Regions from separate parts of the Chryseomicrobium palamuruense genome, predicted to be linked through region 1. Evidence: riboswitches for the same ligand, from Rfam matches in the RefSeq annotation. Region 1 holds a riboswitch; the other holds the start of a gene.
The links. A riboswitch is a leader RNA that binds a small molecule or an ion and turns the genes downstream of it on or off. The one in region 1 is predicted to bind cobalamin.
Positions count from the first base shown of each region.

Region 2: it holds a riboswitch for cobalamin, as region 1 does, so the genes downstream of both, ACFO0S_RS01705 (ribonucleoside-diphosphate reductase subunit alpha) here and ACFO0S_RS03280 (ABC transporter substrate-binding protein) in region 1, are expected to answer to the same signal.

Region 1 is NZ_JBHSEF010000009.1:349,789-361,113, reverse strand. It holds gene ACFO0S_RS03305 (heterodisulfide reductase-related iron-sulfur binding cluster) at 1-1,438, opposite strand, end outside; gene ACFO0S_RS03300 (hypothetical protein) at 1,856-2,467, opposite strand; gene ACFO0S_RS03295 (cob(I)yrinic acid a,c-diamide adenosyltransferase) at 2,663-3,241, opposite strand; gene ACFO0S_RS03290 (adenosylcobinamide amidohydrolase) at 3,238-4,707, opposite strand; gene ACFO0S_RS03285 (FecCD family ABC transporter permease) at 4,708-5,703, opposite strand; gene ACFO0S_RS03280 (ABC transporter substrate-binding protein) at 5,696-6,670, opposite strand; cobalamin riboswitch at 6,806-6,943, opposite strand; gene argS (arginine--tRNA ligase) at 6,948-8,612, opposite strand; gene ACFO0S_RS03270 (YwiB family protein) at 8,609-9,028, opposite strand; gene ACFO0S_RS03265 (GGDEF domain-containing protein) at 9,163-9,615, opposite strand; gene speB (agmatinase) at 10,330-11,202, opposite strand; gene speE (polyamine aminopropyltransferase) at 11,204-11,325, opposite strand, start outside.
Region 2 is NZ_JBHSEF010000009.1:60,521-71,845, forward strand. It holds gene ACFO0S_RS01665 (sensor histidine kinase) at 1-465, opposite strand, end outside; gene liaF (cell wall-active antibiotics response protein LiaF) at 462-1,160, opposite strand; gene ACFO0S_RS01675 (PspA/IM30 family protein) at 1,210-1,884, opposite strand; gene ACFO0S_RS01680 (lmo0954 family membrane protein) at 1,898-2,248, opposite strand; gene ACFO0S_RS01685 (DedA family protein) at 2,468-3,085, shown strand; gene ACFO0S_RS01690 (undecaprenyl-diphosphate phosphatase) at 3,095-3,922, shown strand; gene ACFO0S_RS01695 (hypothetical protein) at 3,989-4,195, shown strand; gene ACFO0S_RS01700 (ribonuclease FAU-1 family protein) at 4,188-4,745, opposite strand; cobalamin riboswitch at 4,996-5,179, shown strand; gene ACFO0S_RS01705 (ribonucleoside-diphosphate reductase subunit alpha) at 5,314-7,530, shown strand; gene ACFO0S_RS01710 (ribonucleotide-diphosphate reductase subunit beta) at 7,543-8,580, shown strand; gene ACFO0S_RS01715 (hypothetical protein) at 8,620-8,928, opposite strand; gene ACFO0S_RS01720 (hypothetical protein) at 8,983-9,846, opposite strand; gene ACFO0S_RS01725 (RNA polymerase sigma factor) at 9,847-10,317, opposite strand; gene ACFO0S_RS01730 (energy-coupling factor transporter transmembrane component T family protein) at 10,564-11,271, opposite strand; gene ACFO0S_RS01735 (ABC transporter ATP-binding protein) at 11,234-11,325, opposite strand, start outside.

The DNA.
Region 1 (11,325 bases):
GTGAGCGGCTATCGAATGACCCCATCGCGCCAACCCAGAATAAGTATTCGAAGCCTTCTCCTGATTTGTCTGCTTCTTTTACAGTAGGGATTGCGATGTCTGGACGAGCATCTCTCCAGTTTTCTTTTTCTTTACGGTTTAGTCCCCATGGATTTCCCTGCTTTTCGATGTTCGTCATCGCGCGCTGGGCATCTTTGTCCATGCGTCCTTCAGTCATGACAAGGTAACGACGAAGGTCAATAATTTTATCCACGTGCTCATTCATTACTGGACACTGGTCTTCACAGTTACGACAAGTTGTACATGCCCATATTTCTTCTTCTGTGATGACGTCCCCAATCAAGGACGGGCTGTAGATGTCTTCAATGACAGCACCTTCAGCTCCAGCAGCCATAGCCAATTGATTTCCTTTTGTCCCGTTGAACGCAAGAGCAGGTACCCAAGGCTTTGTTTTGGTTTCTACAGCGCCTGTGAACGTTAAATGGTCACGAAGTTTCGTGATGAGGTCCATCGGTGACAGCATTTTCCCTGTCCCTGTTGCTGGACACATGTTTGTACAGCGCCCACATTCCACACATGCATAGAAGTCGATCATCTGTGCTTGTGTAAAGTCCTGAATGCGACCGACACCAAATGACGGCATTTCTTCTTCCGCTTCCGGATTGTCTTCGTCTTCTTCATCCATATTGAAGTTGATTGGGCGGAGACGACCGACGTTATCTAGACGGTGGAAGTAGACGTTTGCAGGACCTGTGATCAAGTGGAAGTGCTTCGATTGCGGCACGTACACTAAGAATGTGAGTAGGAAGAGTAAGTGTGCCCACCACATGAGGAAGAACACGACAGCTGCAGCTGTTGGACCGATGAATCCAAAGATTGTCGCAATGCTTGATGCGACAGGTTCTGTCCATGTTCCAGCGTGGTCATGCCAGATCATGTTCATCCCGTTTCCGATAAGTACGGAAACCATCAGTCCGCCGATGAAGATCAGGACAAGTCCGCTCTTCCATCCACGTTTTAAGCGTGTTAATTTTTCAACGTAACGGCGATAGAATGCCCAAACCACGGCAACTAAGATCACCAATGTGACAATCTCCGTAAAGAAAGTGAAAATCGGGTACAACGGGCCAAGTGGCAAGTGTGAATCCGGTTTCAAACCTTTCCAAATGAAGTCGATGGCTCCAAGTTGTACAAGCAGGAACCCGTAGAAGAACATAACGTGAATCGTTCCACTTTTCTTATCCTTCAATAATTTCTTTTGTCCAAATACATACACCCAAATTTTGCGAAGACGTTCTTTGATGTTGTCTTCAAACTCTACTTTTTTACCAAGCTGAATATAGCTGTACCGCGTCTTCAACAGGTAACCAAACAGGTAGAGTGCATAGCCCGTGACGGCAATGAATAAGATCCAGTTAGCAATTAATAGCGGACTCAATTTCTTCTCCCCCTCTAAGATGAAATTCGATCTTACTCGTAAGCATAACAACGCTATTCGAAGAAAGAAAGTATTAGTTTTAGTATAAAAATGAATGAGCGTTCAGTCAAGGGGTTTTTAAGAGAGCGGCGGAGGGTAAGGTCCATTTCGTGCAGCTACCCGGTCCATTGTAGCGGTTTACCAGGTCCATTCGAGCATCTTGACCGGTCCATTCGAATGGTAGGGGTCGATTTGATTAACTCAACAGGTCCGTTCGAGCATATTACCCGGTCCATAGAGGCTCATTCCCCGGTCCATACTGCAAAATTGAGTCTGCCCAGCTGTCGACGGGGAAGTCCCTAAATCTTAGCTGCCCAAGCCCTTACTAGAAATAAACCCGCAGCCTTCGCTGCGGGCACTTCAAGTTTGTAATTCTAGTTATTCGTTCGTTTTGCTGATATGCACACTGTGAACTTCGTCTGGACTGCCCGAAGTCAATGTGAATGAAGCAACATAGCCGTCCCCTTGGTACGTATGCGCTTCAATGATGTCGTCAATCTCCATCGGCTCTATTTCAGTTGGTTCGCCCCATGCCTCATGAATGTTTTCAATCGCCACTGGCTCGTCGAATGACAAGTGGAATGCGACGACTTCTTCTTCGTCCATCAAGTGAGCAATATGGATGTTGCCGTACGATTTAAGTGGAGCACCAGCTAAGAAGTCCTCAGTATCTGGTGTGCCCAGTTCTGCTTCCACATCTGCAAGTGACGAACCGATTTCTAGATTCGTTCCAAGAACCTGACCGGAGAGAAGCTGATTCTTCCCTTCTTCGGATAAGATCTGCTCATCCCAAGAGAGTTCTTCTGTCGTCTCTTCCGAAGCAGCATCTTCTTCCTCTTTGTCTTCAGCAGCCGCTTCTGCGTCATCAGTGGTTTCTGTGTCTTCCACTTGATCGCTTGTCACCGGTGTCTCTTCTTCAACCGGCTGTGATTCGTCTGTACAAGCAGCGAGTAATAAGCTCGCAGCAAGTAACCATGCATATTTTTTCATCTCTACCGACCTCCCTACTAGTCTTTTCCATTATACCCAACTAGTTCTTTTAAATATGTGAGACCATCGAAGCGTTTCCGACTCTAGTTAATTCGAACCGCACGGTGGGTGCCTGTTGGACTGTCTATGTTGGTGTCCCATAGAAAAAACCAGCTTTCGTCTGTTATAACGAGAACTGGCTAGATTAATTGCATATTATTTCGATTCTTTATCTGTATGGAATACCTTTGCGCCGCGGATGTATTCGATATCTGATACACCGGAGCGGGCGTTGACGACACGAGCAGCGGCGAATAGGTAGTCGGATAGGCGGTTTAAGTATTTCTGAACGATGACTGGGACGTCATCATGTTGCTTCATAAGGGAGACCATCTGACGTTCCGCACGGCGTGCGACGGTGCGCGCGATATGTAGTGTCGCAGCAGCTGGAGTCCCTCCTGGTAGGATGAAGCGTTCAAGTGCTGGTCCTTCTTCCATCAGTTCGTCAATGCGGGCTTCCAGAATCGTGATCGGCTCTTCGGTTAACTTGTAATTCCGGACTTTCGTCACGACAGCCAAATCGCCTCCACAATCAAACAGTTCGTGTTGGATGGCTTCCAAGTCACGCAAAATATCCGAGAACTTCTCTTCCTCAAGCTCCGTCACTGCTTTGCCGATAAATGAATTTGCTTCATCAATCGTGCCGTACGTTTCAATGCGTAAATCATCTTTATCTGCACGTGCGCCAATTAAACTGGTTTGGCCTTTGTCCCCTGTTTTCGTGTAAATTTTCACGATGATTCCTCCCCATGTGCCTGTTGATACTGTCGAATGGCTTGTCGAGTGCACGAGACCACGGCACGCCCGATGGCTTTTCCGAGTTCCGTGACGGGTCCACCGTACGGACTGAACGGTCCTCGTTGCGTCGCCGCAATGACAAGACTGTCCGTTGGTGTACCGGTTGCGAGTGTCCCCGTGCGGTTATCGAGAACGTGTTCTTCCGCCAGAGCTTTCGTCTTCGCTTCCGTTGCGGTCATCATCGCTTCGATGAACGCTTCGTCTGAAACATGTCCATTGATCAGGATCCATGTGTTGATTGTACCAATTGATGGCAACGACCGCACTTCATGTGCCCGTGACACATCCATGGCATTCCCAATCCCCGCTGTCACCATGATGAGAAGGGACCCATAGTCTCCACTATATTCTTCAATGACTGCTTGATGCACATCGACTGCCGTCATTTGGGCAACGGTTTCTGTTGAGACCCATCCGCGACTTCGTACAAAGTCTTTCATCTCGGACGTTACATCGCTATGCCCATAAGTTGGATCGACTTGACGGTTGATCAGTGTGCGGTACCATCCAAATCCGGGATTCAACACGGCAGAAGAAACCACGCGGAGAGGCCGTTCAGAATGGTAGACGACAGTATTGTCCTCTATTTGTATATCTTCTTTGCGAATGGTTGTAGCCGTGTCCGCCGATTCTTTTGGAAGGAGCGTCATTTGCGGTTTCGGTTCGACCGGATGCGGCGCGACTTCTAAGAGCGTTTCATAGACGTGTTCTAGTTTCGCTTTTTCAATCACTTCATGCGGTTCCCCGCACGCATATACTTTCCCATCTTGCAGTAACAGCAATTGATCACAGTAAAGGGATGCGAGGTTGATATCGTGAAACACACTGACAACGGCGATACCTTCCGCTTGTACATACCCCCGAAGTGTATCAAGGAGTTGCTTTTGGTGCGCAATATCCAAGTGGTTCGTCGGTTCATCGAGTAAGAGTAATGGGGCTTTTTGAGCCAGCGCCTGCGCGACAAATACTCGCTGTTGTTCTCCACCTGATAGTGACGTGATTTCTTGTTCTGCATAGCGTGTCACTTGCGTTGTACGCATCGCCTCCACAACAGCCGCTTCGTCTTCATTTGACCAACTGGAGAACAGTCCGGATTGGTGCGGATAACGACCGAGCGCAACGACTTCTTTCACCGTCATCCCGAACGCTTGCGGATGCAGTTGAGGAAGCACCGCCATTACTTTTGCGAGTTGCTTCGCACGGTACGAAGCCAACTCTTTTCCTGCAATAGTCACCGTGCCCGCTTCCGGCTTCAAAATGCCACTTACGAGCTTCAGAAGAGTCGACTTCCCACTTCCGTTGGGACCAAGGACCCCAAGAATCTGTCCGGGAGCCAAATGAAAGGAGACGTCTTTCAAGATTGGAAACGTATACCCACCGCTGACGTTTTCGACATGTAGCATCTATCTCGCTCCTTTCGTTCGTTGGCGAAAGAAGATCCACGCAAAGACTGGGGCACCGAGTAGTGCCGTCATTACACCAATCGGCAGTTCTGTCGGTTCAATGATCGTCCGGGCGACCAGGTCACATAAAATAAGTAACGATGCGCCGTTGATCATACTGAGCGGCAACACATGTCGATTGTCCGCCCCAAACAAAAGCCGAGTCATGTGAGGAACGACGAGTCCAACAAACCCAATCGTACCTGATACGGCAACTGCTGCACCGGTTAACACCGACCCACCAATCAGGACTTCCTTTTTCACGAGGGCCACATTCACACCTAAGTGGTGCGCACGGTCTTCTCCGAGCTGAAGCGCGTTTAAATCACGCGCCCGGAACAAGAGCCAGCCTCCTGCAACAACAACGAAAGGCGCGATCATTTGGACATGGACCCACGTCCGCATAGCGACACTTCCAAGTAACCAACCAATAATTTGACGCAGTTCCTCTCCTGTCAGTGCAATCATTAAGGAAATCATCGCACCGAAAAAGGAACTCGTGATGATTCCCGTTAGAATGATCGTCTCCATACGTAGCGATTTATCCATCGCACGCGCAAATGTCAAGACGAGAAGAAGTGTCACCAGTGCCCCCACCATACTAAGAAGCGGGAGTGTAAACATGCCAACAAACGGAATCGATAATCCAAAAAATAAGGTAGCCACAGCACCGACCGAGGCACCGGAAGAAACACCTAAAGTGTAAGGGTCGGCGAGTGGGTTTTTCAAAAGTGCCTGGAAAGAGGCTCCTGCTACTGCTAACGCCGCTCCCACAAGGGCTGCCAGGAAGACGCGAGGCATCCGGATATTCCAGACAATCGTTGTAGCTGTTGTATCCTCGCTCCCTCCCCACAGTGTACTCAGTGGAATCTGGACAGCACCGATGGAGATGCCAAGCCAAAACGAGAGCGCGAGCAGCAAGAGCGATACAATCCAGCCGAGCGGTCTTTTAGTCATTCATGACTTCTGGGTACACTGCACGCGCAAGCTCTTGTAAAGCTTCTGCAAGACGTGGCCCCGGACGTGTCACGATGTCTTCATTTACTTGGACAACTGCGTCTTGCTGAACGGCTGTGATTTGATCAAAACCAGGACGCGCCTTAACAGCATCAACAGCATTTTCAATGTAATTATACGTCAATACGATGACGTCCGGGTTGCGAGATACAATCTCTTCCCCGTTCATCAGGAGCCAACCTTCTTGGTCCGCTACTAAGTTTTCCGCGTTAATACGGTCAAGCAGTTCCTGCATCAATGTCCCTTGTCCAGCCGTATAGATTTCAGGGTCGCCTGACGATTCGATAAACACGGTCTTCTTTGTTTCTACGGCTTCAAGTTGCGCCGTAATTTCCTCGACTTGGGCTTGCATGTCACTCACAATCGTTGCCGCTTCTTCCGCTTTGCCTGTTACAGCACCAATAGCTTCAATCGTGCCATAAGTATCTTCAAAGCTCATCGCATTGTCGACGACATAAATTGGTACACCAGCATCTATTAACGGCTGAAGGCCTGCTTCAGCAGTAGACCAGCTGGATTCATGTGCTAAAATCAAGTCCGGTTGAAGGGCCGTCATTTTTTCAATATTAAACTCAAACGCGCCAATCTTTTCTTTTGTCGTAGCTGCTTCCGGATAATTGTCGTAATCCGTCACGCCGACAACTTCTTCGTCTAGACCGAGCGCAAACAAGATTTCTGTATTACTTGGAATCATCGAAATAATCGAATCCGGAGCTTCTTCAATCGTCACTTCGTTACCTACACTGTCTGTCACGGTTAGTGGGAATGTGACTTCACTATCTCCTGATGCTACATCTTCTGATGCTACGTCTTCTGTCTCTGTTTCCGGAGTTTGTGTCTCCTGAGTTTCTTCGGTACATCCTGCCAATAGCATGACTGCGAGTAAACTGATTAACCACTTTTTCATTTCTGTACGCCTTCTTCCTCGATATAGTATGTAAAAAAACCCGCCTTCCCCTACAGGGAAAACGGGTAAAACTAGGTATAAACCGGCAAGAAAGCATAGAAATATCCGATTTTCCCCAACCCATCCTCGTAGGTTCACGGCGCATTCAACAAGGCAGGTTTCCTGGCTTACGACCGTGGTCGCTTACAGTGGCGGGACCGTGCTGGACTTTCACCAGCTTCCCTTTTACCTCAAGCAATCCGTTACTTGAGCACCTTGTTGTATTAAGTGTATCGTACTACATTTTCTCAGGAGCGGAAACCCCTAATAATTTTAATGCGTTTTCAAGTGTCTGGCGTGTCGCAGAAATTAATGCTAAACGAGCAGATGTTAATTCTGGCGCTTCCGGATCCAATACTTTGTTGGCATTATAGAAACTGTGGAAGTTTGCAGCCAGTTCTTGAATGTACGTCGCCACACGGTGTGGCGAGCGAAGTTTCGCTGCATCTGCCACCACTTGCGGGAAGTCGCCGATTTTTTTCATTAGGTCTTCTTCTTTTTCATCCGTCAGCAAGTTCAGGTGCTCGACAGTTGCCGAAACTCCTTGTTCGTCTGCTGCACGAAGAATCGAACAAATACGCGCGTGTGCGTACTGTGCGTAATACACAGGGTTTTCATTCGATTGAGAAACGGCGAGATCCAGGTCAAAGTCCATGTGGGAATCGCCTGAACGCATACCGAAGAAATAACGAACAGCATCTAAGCCCACTTCTTCTACTAATTCACGCATTGTCACGGCTTTTCCTGTCCGTTTACTCATCTTCATCTTTTCGCCGTCTTTATACAGCTGCACCATTTGGATGACGCTGACTTCTAATGTGTCGCGGTCATAACCCAATGCTTGGATTGCTGCTTTCATACGAGGGATGTAGCCGTGATGGTCAGCGCCCCAGATGTTGATCAGTTTTTCAAAACCACGGTTGATTTTGTCTTCATGATACGCAAGGTCCGGCGTCAAGTACGTGTAGCTGCCGTCCTGCTTGATCAGCACGCGGTCTTTGTCATCGCCAAACGTCGTTGAGCGGAACCAGGTCGCGCCTTCTTCTTCGTAGATGTGACCATTTGCACGTAACTTATCAAGTGCGACGTCAATTTTACCGTTCTCGTAAAGAGACGTTTCTGAGAACCATTCGTCGAAGTTCACGCGGAAGTCAGCCAGGTCCGTCTGTAATTTTTCAAGCTCTTTCTTCAAGCCAAACTGGCGGAAGAAGTCATAGCGCGCTTCGTCCGATAGAGATGTATATTTGTCGCCATCCGCTTCAACTAGAGCGTTTGCCATGTCGATGATATCTTGACCATGGTAGCCATCTTCTGGCATCTCTTTGTCTTGACCAAGTGCCTGGAAATATCGCGCTTCAAGAGATAGTGCCAAGTTGTGAATTTGGTTTCCGGCATCATTAATATAGTACTCGCGGCTCACGTCGTAGCCAGCAAAATCAAGGACGTTACATAACGAATCTCCGACAGAAGCCCCACGTGCGTGTCCTAAGTGAAGGTCGCCTGTTGGGTTGGCCGATACGAACTCGACTTGAACTTTCTCGCCTTCGCCTGCGTCACTACGTCCGTAGGCAGAACCTGCCGTGAACGCGGTGTTGACGACTTGTTGTAAGTAGTCTTTTTTTGTGCGGATGTTGATGAATCCAGGCCCTGCAATTTCCATAGAATCAATGGGTGTGCCTTCGGTTTGAAGGTTTGCCAAGATCTGTTCTGCGATAGCACGTGGATTTTGTTTCGCAATTTTGGTTAACTGCATTGCTACGTTTGTTGCGTAGTCACCGTTCTCTTTCACGCGAGGTGCTTCTAAATGAACCTCAACTTCTTGGTCGCCCGCGAGTCCGGTTGCGGCAACCGCTGCTTTTATTGCATCTTTAATGGATTGTTGTACTTGTTCAACAGCATTCATTCCGTTACCTCCGTATAGTGATAGTCGATAGTGTAATCGCCCATTTTTTGGTTGTCTTGATATAGGGAATATTCAATCAGGTCGTGTCCTTCTGTATGGACGATTCGATTCGTGAACACCTCGAGTGGCATCGTATGGCCATGCATCGTGTAATGTCCTTTTGTCTTACGACCGAGTTCGAATTCAATACGCATATCCGCGACGCCACGCCGTCGTATGAATCCTCCAGAGCCTTCAAACTTCACGAGTGTCTGGGTGACTTCTTCCGTGACTTCTTCAAAGCGAAGGAAGCGTTTTTGTTCTCTATGATACATCGTGCCGGAAGCACGTGTGCGATCTTGCGTCATTTTGGTACCGGGATGCTTGAAGGTTGACACAATCTTCAGCTGAATCGGAATCCCTGCCTGTTCGGTCATCTCAAGCCCTCTTTTCTTCTGTTTACTTTTTGTAGATAACCTTATAAGTATACGATTTTTTAAAGTGAATGTGAAGAGACGGTCATTCCGGAATTCAAAAAAGCGAAAAATCCGGAAGTGTACTCTTCGCTTTTCTAAATTGATGGCACAGGGGCATTCCCGTTTCGTACGCGCACACAGTTGCGACCACTCTGTTTGGCGATATATAGTTCGTTGTCTGCTGCTTTGTAGAGTTCTGTGAGCGTTTCTTTGTGGCGCGGGAAACCAGCTGCGCCAATACTGATGGTGATCGGTAGCAACAGGTCATCGGAAATGGTGAAGTCTTTTGAGGCAATCGCATGCCGAACCGCATCCAAATTTTCTTGTACCACATCTTCCGCTTCCCCCGGAAGCAGCACCGCAAACTCTTCGCTTCCAATACGTGCAGCCACTCCACCAAGACTCTTCATTTCTGCTTTCAAGCGCGATGCGAGTTGTTTCAGTACGAGATCTCCAACCGGATGACCATACTCATCGTTCACTTTTTTTGAAGAAATCGATATCTGCAACGGCCAAGTAAAACGGGGACTTGGTTTGTTGCCAGTCATAGAATAACTCTTGGAACTGTCGCGTTCCCACCCGTGTTCCTACTCGACGACCCTGGGTTCGACCGTGTCGCGAACCCACCCGCTTTCCTACCCCCGTTCCTACTCGGCGCCCCTGGGTCCAACCGGGTCGTCGCAGTGTCATCTCAGTAGGGTGTAGAAAAAGACAAGTGACCCAAATAGGCGGCTCATTGATACCAAAGGATGCGGTTATTGATACCAAAACCAACTCATCCTGAGGATTTCTAAAAGAATGAGAGTGATTTGGTCTCTTAATCGACCCAAACACGGGTTCCAATGATACCAAATGGGTGCTTGATTGATACCAAACAAGTGGAAATGGTCAATTCATGACGTCATGTGCTTCTTCTCAAAATATAAAAAGAGGGAGAGAATAGGAAACGCCCTATTCTCTCCCTCTATTCCATCCGTTTCTGGAGCAGGTCGCTCCACATCTCGGTGTAATCGAGTTGCGCAGGCTTGAAATCCATGCCAAATGCCATCGCGTCCATTGAGGCAAAGGGCGCCTCCCTGTCCACGCTGGCATTTGACAGAATTTCAGAACAGCCTGCTCCGCATCTAGATGGAATCAAGTTGCGAACGCTAGAAACCCCTTCACTAAGACGGGATCTCCAGAAAGGCAAACAGCGCCTCATTTGGTGCGCTCGGTTTTCACGATATTTCTGAACGAACGCCTTACGCATCTAGATCTAAATCTTACTTAACCCACCCTAACAACATTTCACGAATCAGCTTGGAAGCGGTGTTGACTGTTTGTTCGGACGAGTCGTAGATTGGTGCGACTTCGACAAGGTCGAATCCGACGACGTTGACTCCAGAGTTCGCGATTGCATGGATCGATGCCAGTAGTTCACGGCTCGTGATGCCGCCGCAGTCCACTGTTCCTGTTCCCGGCGCGTGCGCTGGGTCGAGTACGTCAATGTCAATTGTTACATAAACCGGACGTCCTTCAAGTTTTGGCAACACGTTTTTTAGTGGCTCTAACACTTCAAACTTCGCGATTTCCATTCCGTTTTCCTTTGCCCATTCGAACTCTTCTTTCATTCCGGAACGGATTCCGAATGAATAGACGTTGTGTGGCCCGATGTGCTCGGCAATCTTACGAATAGGTGTGGAGTGAGAAAGAGGCTCCCCCTCATACTCGACGCGTAGGTCCGTGTGTGCATCCATGTGAATGATGGCAAGGTCTTTGTGAACCGCTGCTACTTCTTTCATGACCGGCCAAGACACTAAGTGCTCGCCGCCCATTCCGACAGGCACTTTGCCGTCTTGTAAAAGTTGACGAATGAAGCCCCCAATCAATTCAAGGCTCTTTTCCGCGTTACCAAAAGGTAGTGGGATGTCTCCAGCGTCGAAATAATTCAGGTCGTCTAACTCGCGGTCCAGGTACGGGCTGTACTCTTCAAGACCAATTGATACTTCACGGATACGCTGCGGGCCAAAGCGTGAGCCCGGACGGTAACTGACGGTCCAGTCCATCGGCATGCCGTAAATTACCGCCTGCGCGTTCTCGTAATCCTGCTTACTTTTAATAAAGACGTTTCCACTATAGGCTTCATCAAATCTCATCTTATTCACCTGCTAAGTCCTTCACAAATTTCGGCAAGACGAAGGCGGCACTGTGAAGTTCTTTTGTGTAGTATTTTGTGTCGATGTCATGGAACTGTTCAGCAGGAACATCTAATGGATCAT
Region 2 (11,325 bases), 290 kb from region 1:
TACAGAGTCGTGCAGTTCTCGTGCCAGACGCTGACGTTCCTCGACCACACGTTCTTGAATGAGTTTTGCTTGCGATTCGGCTTTCTCATCAGAAATACGGGTCAATGTTTTACGCTGCGTGTCTAGTAATTGTGATGTCCGTTGAAAGGCGATAGTAAGCTGCTTAGGAAATTGAGTTTTTAATGGAGCCGGTAGTCCATCTCCTTCATATAAAGCTGTGAGTCCGGACTGGACAGAGCGTTCTAAACCACGAATGGATAGTCTGGCTGTGAGATACGAAAGAAAGGTGACAAGGAAGATAGTAAAACTTAGCCAAAATCCGAGTGGCAAGTCGGCAAACGTCACGTCAAAAAGAGGAGACCAGGTGTCAAATCTTGGCCATCCCCATAATACGTAAAATAAACTAAAGAGCAAGCCGTGCCACAAAACTGTAAAGCTTATGAAGAGAAGCGTGAATTGTTTCATTTACGAAGCACCTCCACATCTCCAATCCAGCTGGAAAGGCTGATGATCAGTTCGGGAGTATCCTGGTCTGTTCCTGGCTGGTCAGCGAGTTGATAGGTCTGATTCCATAATCGAACAGGCGGAGCATCAAAAAAGCAAGCTTCTCCTACAAATGTGGAGTAATGAATGCGTACATTCACACCGTAAGGAACCAGAATGACGGTCTTGCCTAGTACTTTACGTATAGAAATAAACGATGTGCCTTTTGGGAGAATCGTATTGGTGAGGTCCAATCCGTACTCTCCGAAAATTGAATGGACATGCACATCTTGCCAAGCATAAGGTTCCGTTGGTGTTGATTGGGAAGAAAACATTCGCTGCTGGATAATGCGTGAACCATTTGAACTCTCTGGAAACTGAATTCGATCCCATGTCGGGAGAGGTTCTTGTTTCCATAATTTATACACAATATATAACACAATGCCAAAGAGCAACAGACGGATGGTCAGCATAGAGAAGACGGAAATAAAGAGGAGAATAAGGCCGATCCAGAAGAGGATGCGGTTATTGCGGCGCATGCCAAAATAGAGAAGGGCGATGCCGGCAAGGACGATAACGATCGAAGCGTTCTCAAATAGCAACGTTTCTACAAATAGGAGCCCTAGAAAAGCGATTAAAATCAGTGCGTAGCGATTGGTCTGGTTGTTTGTGGACATGTGATTTCCCCCTATCGTTGGAAAAAACAGAGGGAAGGCCCTCTGTCTCTTATTCTACACGTGATTCAGGTTTTGTCTCTTCCTTTTTTGACAGTTGCTCAAGTCGTTCTTCTAATGAAGTAGCTAGATCTTCTGAGACGTCCTGTGTCACGCTTGGTTGGTCAAAGTAGCGTTCCATTTCTTCATGGGAAGCGAGTGGGCGAGCATGCAATGACTCATCGATGACTTGATCCATATCACGGTGTGCTTTAACAACATTTTCTTTGCTCATCAATTGAAGCTGACGTACTTTCATATCTTTCACTTTATGCTTCATCTCTTCATGTTTGCGTTCGAGAACAATTAATTCTTCCGCCGCACGTTGAATGCTGGCATCTACTACATGCAGACGATTTTCATACGTATCGATTTCCATCTTGGCATAATCGATTAAATCCTGTTCATTAGTAAGGAGTGCCAGTTCAAATTGTTCTTTTCGCTTCACAAGCATCTTCTGCGCTTCTTGGTGTTCTTTTTCAAGCTTTGCTTTTAGTTCAGCTTGACGGTCTACCCAGCGTTTGGTGTGCTCGGTGCGTTGTTCGGCTTCGCGGATATACTGATTCAATGCTTTGATGGGATGTGATTCCGTCCGATTAGATGATGACGCTTGTGTAGATGGGCGGTTGAATAGTTGACGCACATCGTGTTCGAATGTTTCGGCTAGTCGTTGAAATACGTTTGTCATGAGTGGTTCCTCCTTAGTTTTTGTTCAGTGTGTTCCATTCGCGTTCGAAGTTTTCGAATGGATCGTTTGATGGTGATTTAAGTGTGACTGGTTCGTTGTTCCATTTGCGAATCGCGTACCAGATCAATGCGATGGCCGCGAGTCCGATAAATGCAGGAATGTTGGAGATGGCTGTCAGTAACCCGATGATTCCAACGGTTGCCCAAAAGACTTTACCAAACGTCTTAGTGCTTTGAAGGAAGTAGTGAAGTCCTCCGATAACCAGTAATGCGGAAAAGGCAAGCCCTAGAATCGACCCTAGGTTAGCAAGAACGACGCTGGCGCCGGTAATGCCGAGTAAAACGTACAGAAATTTTTTCATCATGTTTCCCTCCTTGTTTGTATACTTTGAGTATAGAGAGGTTTTTGTTTTCGCCACACGGGCGGAAAGCCGATTTTCAAATCGGTCTTAAGATGTAGAGGTAATACATCTTGCCTTCTGCTATACTATTTCCTGGAACCTTTATATATAAGAAACGTTTCAGATAAAGTGAATTCGGGAAAGTATTCGAATGGCGAATTTAAAAAGTAAGGGCGGCTACCTATGGAGCAATGGATTACCGACTGGCTCAGCGACTTTGGTTACTGGGGCGTTTTTTTATTAATTATGATTGAGAATGTGTTCCCTCCGATTCCTTCCGAGATTATTTTGACGCTGGGTGGTTTTATGACGACGACCACGTCGATGACGATTGTGGGAGTAATCACGGTAGCAACACTTGGTTCTGTCGCAGGGGCAGTGATTTTATACTTCATCGGTCTGCAATTAGATGTGGAACGCTTGGAGAAAATCGTAGAGAAGCATGGTCGTTGGTTACGTGTGACGAAACAGGACATTCGTCGCGCAGATGCGTGGTTTGACCGCATTGGCCCGTGGGCAGTGTTTTTTGGCAGACTGGTGCCTCTGGTACGAAGTCTTATTTCGATTCCCGCAGGGATGTCGAATATGCGATTTAGCCTGTTTTTATTACTGACGACACTTGGTACGGTCATCTGGAATACGATTCTGGTTTCCGCTGGAGCAGCTCTCGGTGAAAATTGGCATAGTCTTGTTGGCTATTTTGATATCTATTCCAATATTATTTATGTGCTGATTGTAGTAGTAGCTGTTGGATGGTTCATCTGGTTTACTAATAAGAAAAAGAAACAGAAACGGGTATAAGGAGAACATATGGAAATTATAGAATTATTAAAAGCACTGTTACTTGGATTTGTGGAAGGGATGACGGAGTTTGCGCCTGTCTCCTCTACAGGACACATGATCATTGTGGATGACTTATGGCTTCAAACGAAAGACTTTTTAGGCCAGGGGTCGGCGAATACATTTAAAGTAGTCATTCAACTGGGCTCGATTCTAGCCGTCGTCTTCATTTTCTGGAAGCGCCTGTTAAGTCTTGTAGGCCTTCATAAGATGGAAGGTACAGCACCTGGACGTCGGTTTAATCTAGCACACGTGTTTATCGGGATTTTACCAGCAGGAGTATTGGGGCTGTTGTTTGAAGATGTAATTGATACGTATCTCTTCACGATTGAATGGGTCATCGTCAGTTTGTTCGTCGGTGCCATCTTCATGATCATCGCGGATAAATTTGGACCGAAAAAACCAAGCGTCACTACGTTGGATGAGATGACGTACGGAAAAGCGCTCAAAGTCGGATTGATTCAGTGTCTTTCTTTATGGCCAGGATTTTCACGCTCCGGTGCTACGATTTCTGGGGGTGTTCTCCTCGGTCTTGACCATAAGACTGCGGCAGACTTTACATTCATCATGGCTGTGCCGATCATGTTCGGTGCCAGTGCTGTGTCATTGATTTCCAACATGGAAGAAATCAATATGAGCCATTTAGGTTTCTACGTCGTCGGATTTGTCAGTGCTTTTGTCTTCGCATTGATTTCGATCAAGTTCTTCTTGAAGCTGATTGCGCGCATAAAGCTGACGCCGTTCGCGATTTACCGTATGGTGCTTGCAGCTGTGCTGGCGTTTATTGTGTTTCTATAAAATCTCGTTCGCCCGCTCCTTTTACAGGGAGCGGGTTTTACTATCAAGATGGAAGAGGGAAGACACATGTCTGTAGTTATCGTATCATTACGCATTCTAGTTCTTATCGTATCGATTTTTATCGTTTGGGGAAATATACGAGTCTATAAAATTTTTGAAAAAGAAGTGCTTACAGAAAAAGAATACAACGGCGTACGGAAGTTACTAAAGGTTTTAATAGTAGCCCTCTGGGTGAATTTAGTAGTAGGCGTCTTCTTGATTTTCATCACTTAGAATCGTTTGGATGACAGTGAGTAGAGAGCAAACGCCGGTGAACAGGAGCTAGTTCCATAATTTTTAACTGGTTATCTGCTAGAACGGTTCTCAATCTTTCTACTTCGTTCCAAGCTAGAGTGTATTGACTTTTTGATATCACACCTGTTGTAAAGGCCTCTTCTAACTCGTCTTCATCTTGTAAGAGAATCTCTCCAGAAGGGAAGACAATTAGGTCGAGGTATAAGTCTTCCCACCATGGACCGTTCTCATCTACGCCGTTTTGGAGGCAAATATCGATATAGGTTTGAATCACATCGTGGTTTTCATTGAACATTGTTGTTACGGCATGGTGACCATCCGCCGGGAAGTGCTGCAACCAAGAGTACCCGTTGTCCACAATCCGGAGGATTTGATTCGGATACGGAATATCTAAAGGATGGATCACTTCCTGCATTTCAATAAGACATACGTGCCCCTTAAAATCCATTGTCTCCATGTTCTGCTCTATATAATTTCTTTTCTTAATTCGTTTCCAGTCCGCACGGTTCCCATATCTTCGAACAACCATTTCCATCCTTCCTCTCGCATTCGTTTCTCTAATGAGTATATCAATCTGAAGATGCACACGGAGAATTTAGTTTCCCATAATCGCTTAGTGGCACAATAACTTACCCGTGAAGTCACACAACCCAAAATCTTTCTAGCTACCTAATCCCTTGCTAGCAAGAACTTCCCCACTCACGCCCTCCATCGTCAAAAGTCAATACTTCCTTTCTCACACGATCTATGGTTTAATAAATTCAAGTACACAACATTTAGTGATTTAGCGAGTTACAGGTACCATATCTATGGTTTAATAGGGAATCCAGTGAAAAGCTGGAGCTGTCCCCGCAACTGTAAGTGCGGACGACTGCCGACAACAAGCCACTGCGTGAGAACGTGGGAAGGCCCGGCAGAAGGAAGATGCACAAGCCAGTAGACCTGCCTGTTCTCGCACGAGCTTCACCTTCTTCGGGGATTGAGAAGGGAACGCGAGAGGGCCCTTGGGTCATACGCGTTTTTTCGTCGTTTCAAGCGGCGGTTTCCCTGAAGAGGGGGAGCCGTCGCTTTTTTGTGTCTCAAAAGGAGGAATCTTGATGGCGACTCACACACTCTTCCGCAGTGAAGAACGATTACACACACAGTTTACACCTGAACAATTAGACGATTTCTGGCGATTGTCGAAGCGATGGAAAGCTCGTCACCCACAAGGCGCGGAGGACGCCTGGCAACACGCAATGATTTTAGAGGCCTTGAGTCTACTCGATGAAGCGAATCCGCATTACACGTTTGTAGCAGCTGCCCTCTATGAGGATCAGTTGTATCAGCAAATAGCTAAACAACGTGGCGTTCCGGTGGAAAGCGTCCATGACGTGTTCGGAAGAGAAGCCAACAAGCTCGCTGCAAAAGGTCTATATCAACCAGATGTGGTGTCGAGCTACAGTCAACAAGAGCTCACCGAAATGAGCGGGTGGCTTGACCGTTCACGGAACCAACTATTCACATACATTGGATTAAAGACATTAGTGGACCGCTACGTGACACGTGATTTTAACCGCGACATCGTGGAACTTCCGCAAGAACGATGGTTGATGATTGCCATGACGCTACACCGACAGGAGAAAGACAATCGCCTTCACAAGGTAAAAGAAGCCTACTGGGCACTCAGTAACCTTTACATGACGGTGGCCACACCAACACTTGCGAACGCTGGAAAACCGAACGGGCAACTCTCTAGTTGTTTTATCGATACGGTAGATGATAGCTTGCAAGGCATCTATGACAGCAACACCGATGTAGCGACACTCTCTAAATACGGTGGAGGTATAGGTGTATACATGGGAAAGGTCCGAAGTCGTGGGTCGAGTATTCGTGGATTTAAAAATGCGTCAAGTGGGGTCGTCCCGTGGATCAAACAACTGAACAACACAGCCGTCAGCGTGGACCAACTCGGACAACGTCAAGGAGCTATCGCCGTTTATCTCGATGCGTGGCATAAAGACATCTTAGCTTTCCTCGACTTGCGTTTGAACAATGGAGACGAGCGACTTCGTGCGCACGATATCTTCACGGGTATTTGCCTTCCGGATCTGTTCATGGAAAAAGTAGAAGCCAGAGAAGATTGGTATCTCTTTGATCCACACGAAGTTCGCACCGTGATGGGGTTCTCCCTAGAAGATAGCTATGATGAGCAAGTAGGGAAAGGGACCTTCCGTGACCGCTACCAGGCGTGTGTCGAACACCCGACGCTTTCTCGCGAGGTCATTCCGGCGATTGAAATCATGAAACGTGTGATGAAGAGTCAATTGGAGACAGGGGTTCCGTTTCATTTCTACCGAGACGAAGTGAACCGTCAAAATCCTAATGCGCATGCGGGAATGATTTACTCCAGCAATCTATGCACGGAAATCATGCAGAATATGTCCGCTACGACGTTTGAATCTACACAGATAGAAGACGATGTCATTATCACCAAGCGCCGTCCGGGAGATTTTGTTGTCTGCAATCTATCTTCCATTCATCTAGCGAGGGCCGTTGCAGATGATGTTCTCGAGCGATTGGTTCCAATCCAAGTCCGTATGCTCGATAACGTGATCGAACTCAATGACCTGCCGATTCCACAAGCGAAACGGACGAATTTCCGTTACCGTGGCATTGGACTTGGCACGTTCGGTTGGCACCACTTGTTGGCGAAGAAAGGTATTCGCTGGGAATCGAAAGAGGCCGTTCAGTTGGCGGACACGCTTTATGAGCAAATTGCATTCCTGACGATTCAGGCTTCTGCTGAGTTAGCTAGTGAACGTGGGAGCTACCCTCTTTTTGAAGGGTCTGACTGGCAGAGTGGAACGTATTTTGAGAAGCGTGGGTATATGGATGAACGCTGGCAGAAGCTACAGAAGCAAGTTGCAGAGACTGGCATTCGCAATGGATACTTGATGGCCGTCGCGCCGAATTCATCGACAGCGATTATTGCGGGTACGACAGCAAGCATCGATCCCATCTTCCAAAAACGCTATTCCGAAGAGAAGAAGGATTACAAGATTCCTGTCACGGCACCGGAATTGAATGAAGAGACGACATGGTACTACAAGTCGGCTTACTACATTGATCAACACTGGACCATCGAACAGAATGCGGCTCGTCAAAAACACATCGACCAGAGTATATCTCTAAACTTTTATGTGCAGAACACCATTCAAGCGAAAGAGCTTCTTGCGCTTCATATAGACGCATGGAAAAACAAAATGAAATCAACCTACTATGTCCGGTCGACATCGATTGAACTGATCGACTGCGATTCGTGTTCAAGTTAAGGAGGAACCTGTATGACCGTAAAGAAGCGTGCGTTACTTGATGAACAAGCTCCGAACCGTTCCACAGGAATCGTGAACGGGGAGTCATCCAACATTTTAAACTGGGATGATGTCCGGTTCCGCTGGGCATACCCGAAATACAAGAAGATGCTCGGCAACTTTTGGACGCCTTTTGAAATCAATATGAGTCAAGACATTCGCCAGTTTCCGGAACTGACAACAGCAGAGCGGGAGTCGTTTTTAAAAATCATTGGACTTCTTGCGCTGCTCGATAGTGTGCAAACCGATTTTGCGGGGAAGGTCGCTGATTACCTGACCGATTCGAGTCTTTCCGCCTTGATGATTATTCTTGCGCAGCAGGAAGTGATTCACAATCACTCGTATTCCTATGTATTGTCGAGCCTGGTTACCGAATCCGAGCAGAAGCGCGTCTTCGACTACTGGAGGACAGAAGAGAGCTTAAAAGCACGGAACCGTTTTGTGGTGGCAGGCTATGACTCGTTTGCAGAGGAACCGACGGTCGAGGGCTTGGCCGATGCCATTGTCTATGACGTGATATTAGAAGGGTTATTCTTCTATTCCGGATTTGCATACTTTTATCACTTGGCACGTCATCAAAAAATGGTCGCCACCAGCACAATGATCAATTACATCAACCGAGATGAGCAATTGCATGTCGACCTGTTCGTGAAAATCTATCAAGCCTTACTGGATGAACACCCACATTTAGATACAGACGACAGACGACAGCAAGTGACGAAAACATTCCGAGAAGCGGCAGAACTTGAAATCGATTGGGCCTATGAAGTGATCGGATCGAAAATCGAAGGCTTAGATGTAGATGATGTAGAAGAGTATATTCGGTTTATGGCAAATGTGCGATGCACTCAACTAGGGGCCGAAAAACCCTATCCACAGGTCCGTCAAAATCCACTTCGATGGATTAAGGCCTATGAAGAGGTCGACCAAGGCAAGACCGATTTCTTCGAACAAAAATCGCGCCAATATGTGAAAGTCAACGTGGCGGATAACGGTTTTGATGATTTGTAATACAAAAAGACACATTCCACTTCATTAGGGAATGTGTCTTTATTTGGTCTCGCGTAAATCAACATTATCGATGTAGAGCACGAATGTATGACCTTCATCCGTTATCCGCTCAAGATCAATCGTTTCTTGTTGACCTTCTAGTTCGATAGCCATTTCTTTTGTCTCAGGGTATTCATCCAAGTCCGGACGTGAAACGACTTCTTGTTCCGTCGCAGGCTTACTTGGATTGATTTCTTCGTCGGAAACGAGTTCGCCTCGCTTCTGTGTCATAAAGTCGGAAGAGAGAAAGTAGATGAGGCCAATCATCAGAGCTGTTAAGAAAAGGACGTAAGCAATGGTTTTTCGCACAGTTGGCAACCACCTTTCTACTTTCTTCCTTCCCGCATTTCCTAGCACTAACACTTACTGAAGAACTTCAAGGGTCTTGAGCATGGCATGGAAGCGAGCTCCGTGACCTTCTTGAGCTTCTAAGAACACGGTTTGTGTAACAACTATAGAGGATTCATTATGTTGTTGATCAAGTACATAGATGGTCGTGACTTCACTCGAAGGGGCGTCACCTTCCCGCACATGCAATTTGTATCCAATAACAGGTTCGGTCACTGGTTCGGATTCAATCGTCGCACCCGGGTACTTTTCTTCAAGCCAAGCCGCTTTTTCTGAAGCAAGTTCTGTCGGTTTTTTTCCTGGAATCGTATCGATTTGAAGGCCGACCTCCGGGTAATCGCCACTCAATTGATTATGAGCTTTCAAAAATACCGTTGATTCATCGGTTACATTTGAATCGAACGAAATATCATAACGTTCATCATCTACATAGAGAAGATAGGCTAAGTTTCCAGGCGTGACGCGAACCATGGGAATCATCTCTTCCGTTCCCTCGATTTGAAGTGGGACTTCTTTTTCATCTGGATAGCGCTCTCTCAATTTGTTCAGCTCTTGCTCGAAATATCCAGGTTCGCCTCTAGTTAGTTCATCATCTCCATCAGTAGACGTTGTGGAGTCTTGATTAGAAGAACTGGGAGATTCAGAAGGCCCTGAATCTGTCGCGACTTCTGGTGCTTGGGCATTCATTGAAAAATAGAAGATGGCCCCAATCACTATAAACATGGCGGCTACTCCGGCAATCCACGTGCGTTGCATCATCAATCGTCTCCTTTCCTTTCGTTTGTCTCGTTGCATCTCTTGATCAATCCGTGACCATACGTCTTCTATGTCGTGTTGTTCCGTCGGTAGTTTCTTCAATTCGTTCTCCCAATTTTCCATTTAGACGCCCTCCCCATAAGCGATGCGCATCAGCTCTCTCGCTTTTGCGAGTCGCGATTTTAGCGTGTTGATATTGAGTGATAAGATATCTGCAATCTCGTGTTCTTTCCATCCATCCATATATTTTAGGAGGAGGGGGACGCGATACGACTCTGGTAGTTTGGATACGGCATCCATCACATCACTGTAGGGTTCACGTGAAGGGGTGGCCTGTTCGAGTTTGGTACTATCGGTTGGATAGCTTCGTGCTTCTTGTTTCTGCAGTCGCCTGCATTCATTGATGAGGATACGATAGAGCCATGGCTTGATTGGTTGGTTCGAATCATACGTATCCGAAAAGCGGTAGACACGTAGAAACGTTTCCTGCAGCGCATCTTTTGCAAGCTCACGGCGTCCCGTGATGGCAATTGCCATACGTAACATATCAGGCGCATGGGTTTGATAAAGTTCATGTAGTTGTGACCGGTCCATTTGGAAGCCCCCTTGCTCTTACACATATAGTACCTTGCAAACAACAAAAAAGTTGATGGGATATCGAAAAAGATTTAGGGAACAAAAAAACCGCCATCCCAGGCGGTTTTGTTACAACTATTTATTGACCACGTAGATGCCAAATGCGACAAACGCAAAGGCAAAGCCGACCATTACTCATTTCTTCGATAGATTCATATGTTCCCGCCTTTTTTTACTGCATTGTAGCCACGTAGGAAAGGGGAATCAATGAGTTGAGCCTAACCACAGGCACCCACCGAAAACAACAAGAAGAAACAGGGTAAGGTAAATATCTAAACGACGAAATGGTACTTGATGAAAATAAGTCCGCTCCCGTGTACCTGTGAATCCACGGGCTTCCATAGCAAAAGCCGTGCGTTCGGCTTTTCGTACCGCGCCGGCGAGAAGAGGAATGGCAACCGTCCGCAAAGAAAGTAAGCGACTAATCGCACTTTGATGGGTGCCCCCTTGACGCATACGTTGCACTTGGCGAATCTGAATAAATTCCTCTTTTAGAACCGGTAAAAACTGATAGCCGACGAGTAAACTATAAGCAAGCTTCGGAGACAGCCTTAGGTGCTGCATCAAACTCATGATAAAGAGCATCGGTGATGTGGTTAAGACAAACAACAGAGATAGGGAAGAGAACGCCAGCACCCGGAAACTTAGAGAAAAGGCTGTCGCTAGACGGTCCTCACTTGTCCCAAAGGCATACGTCGTCCAGAAATAGCCAATAGCCCCGATAGCAAACGGCAGCATGAGCAAGAACCACCGCTTCCAAGAGATGCGTGCGAATAGAAGTTGCAAAATCAGCACAGCAATAAATACATAAAGCGGTGTCCACGGGTCAAAGTAGAAAGCGAGTGCAAAAATGACGACAAATGTGACGAGCATTTTAACGGACGGATTCATACGATGTAGCCAGGTTTGCATCTGTGTCACTTCCTTTCGGAGCCAGTAATCGGTAGGCTTCAAGTATGTCAGGAG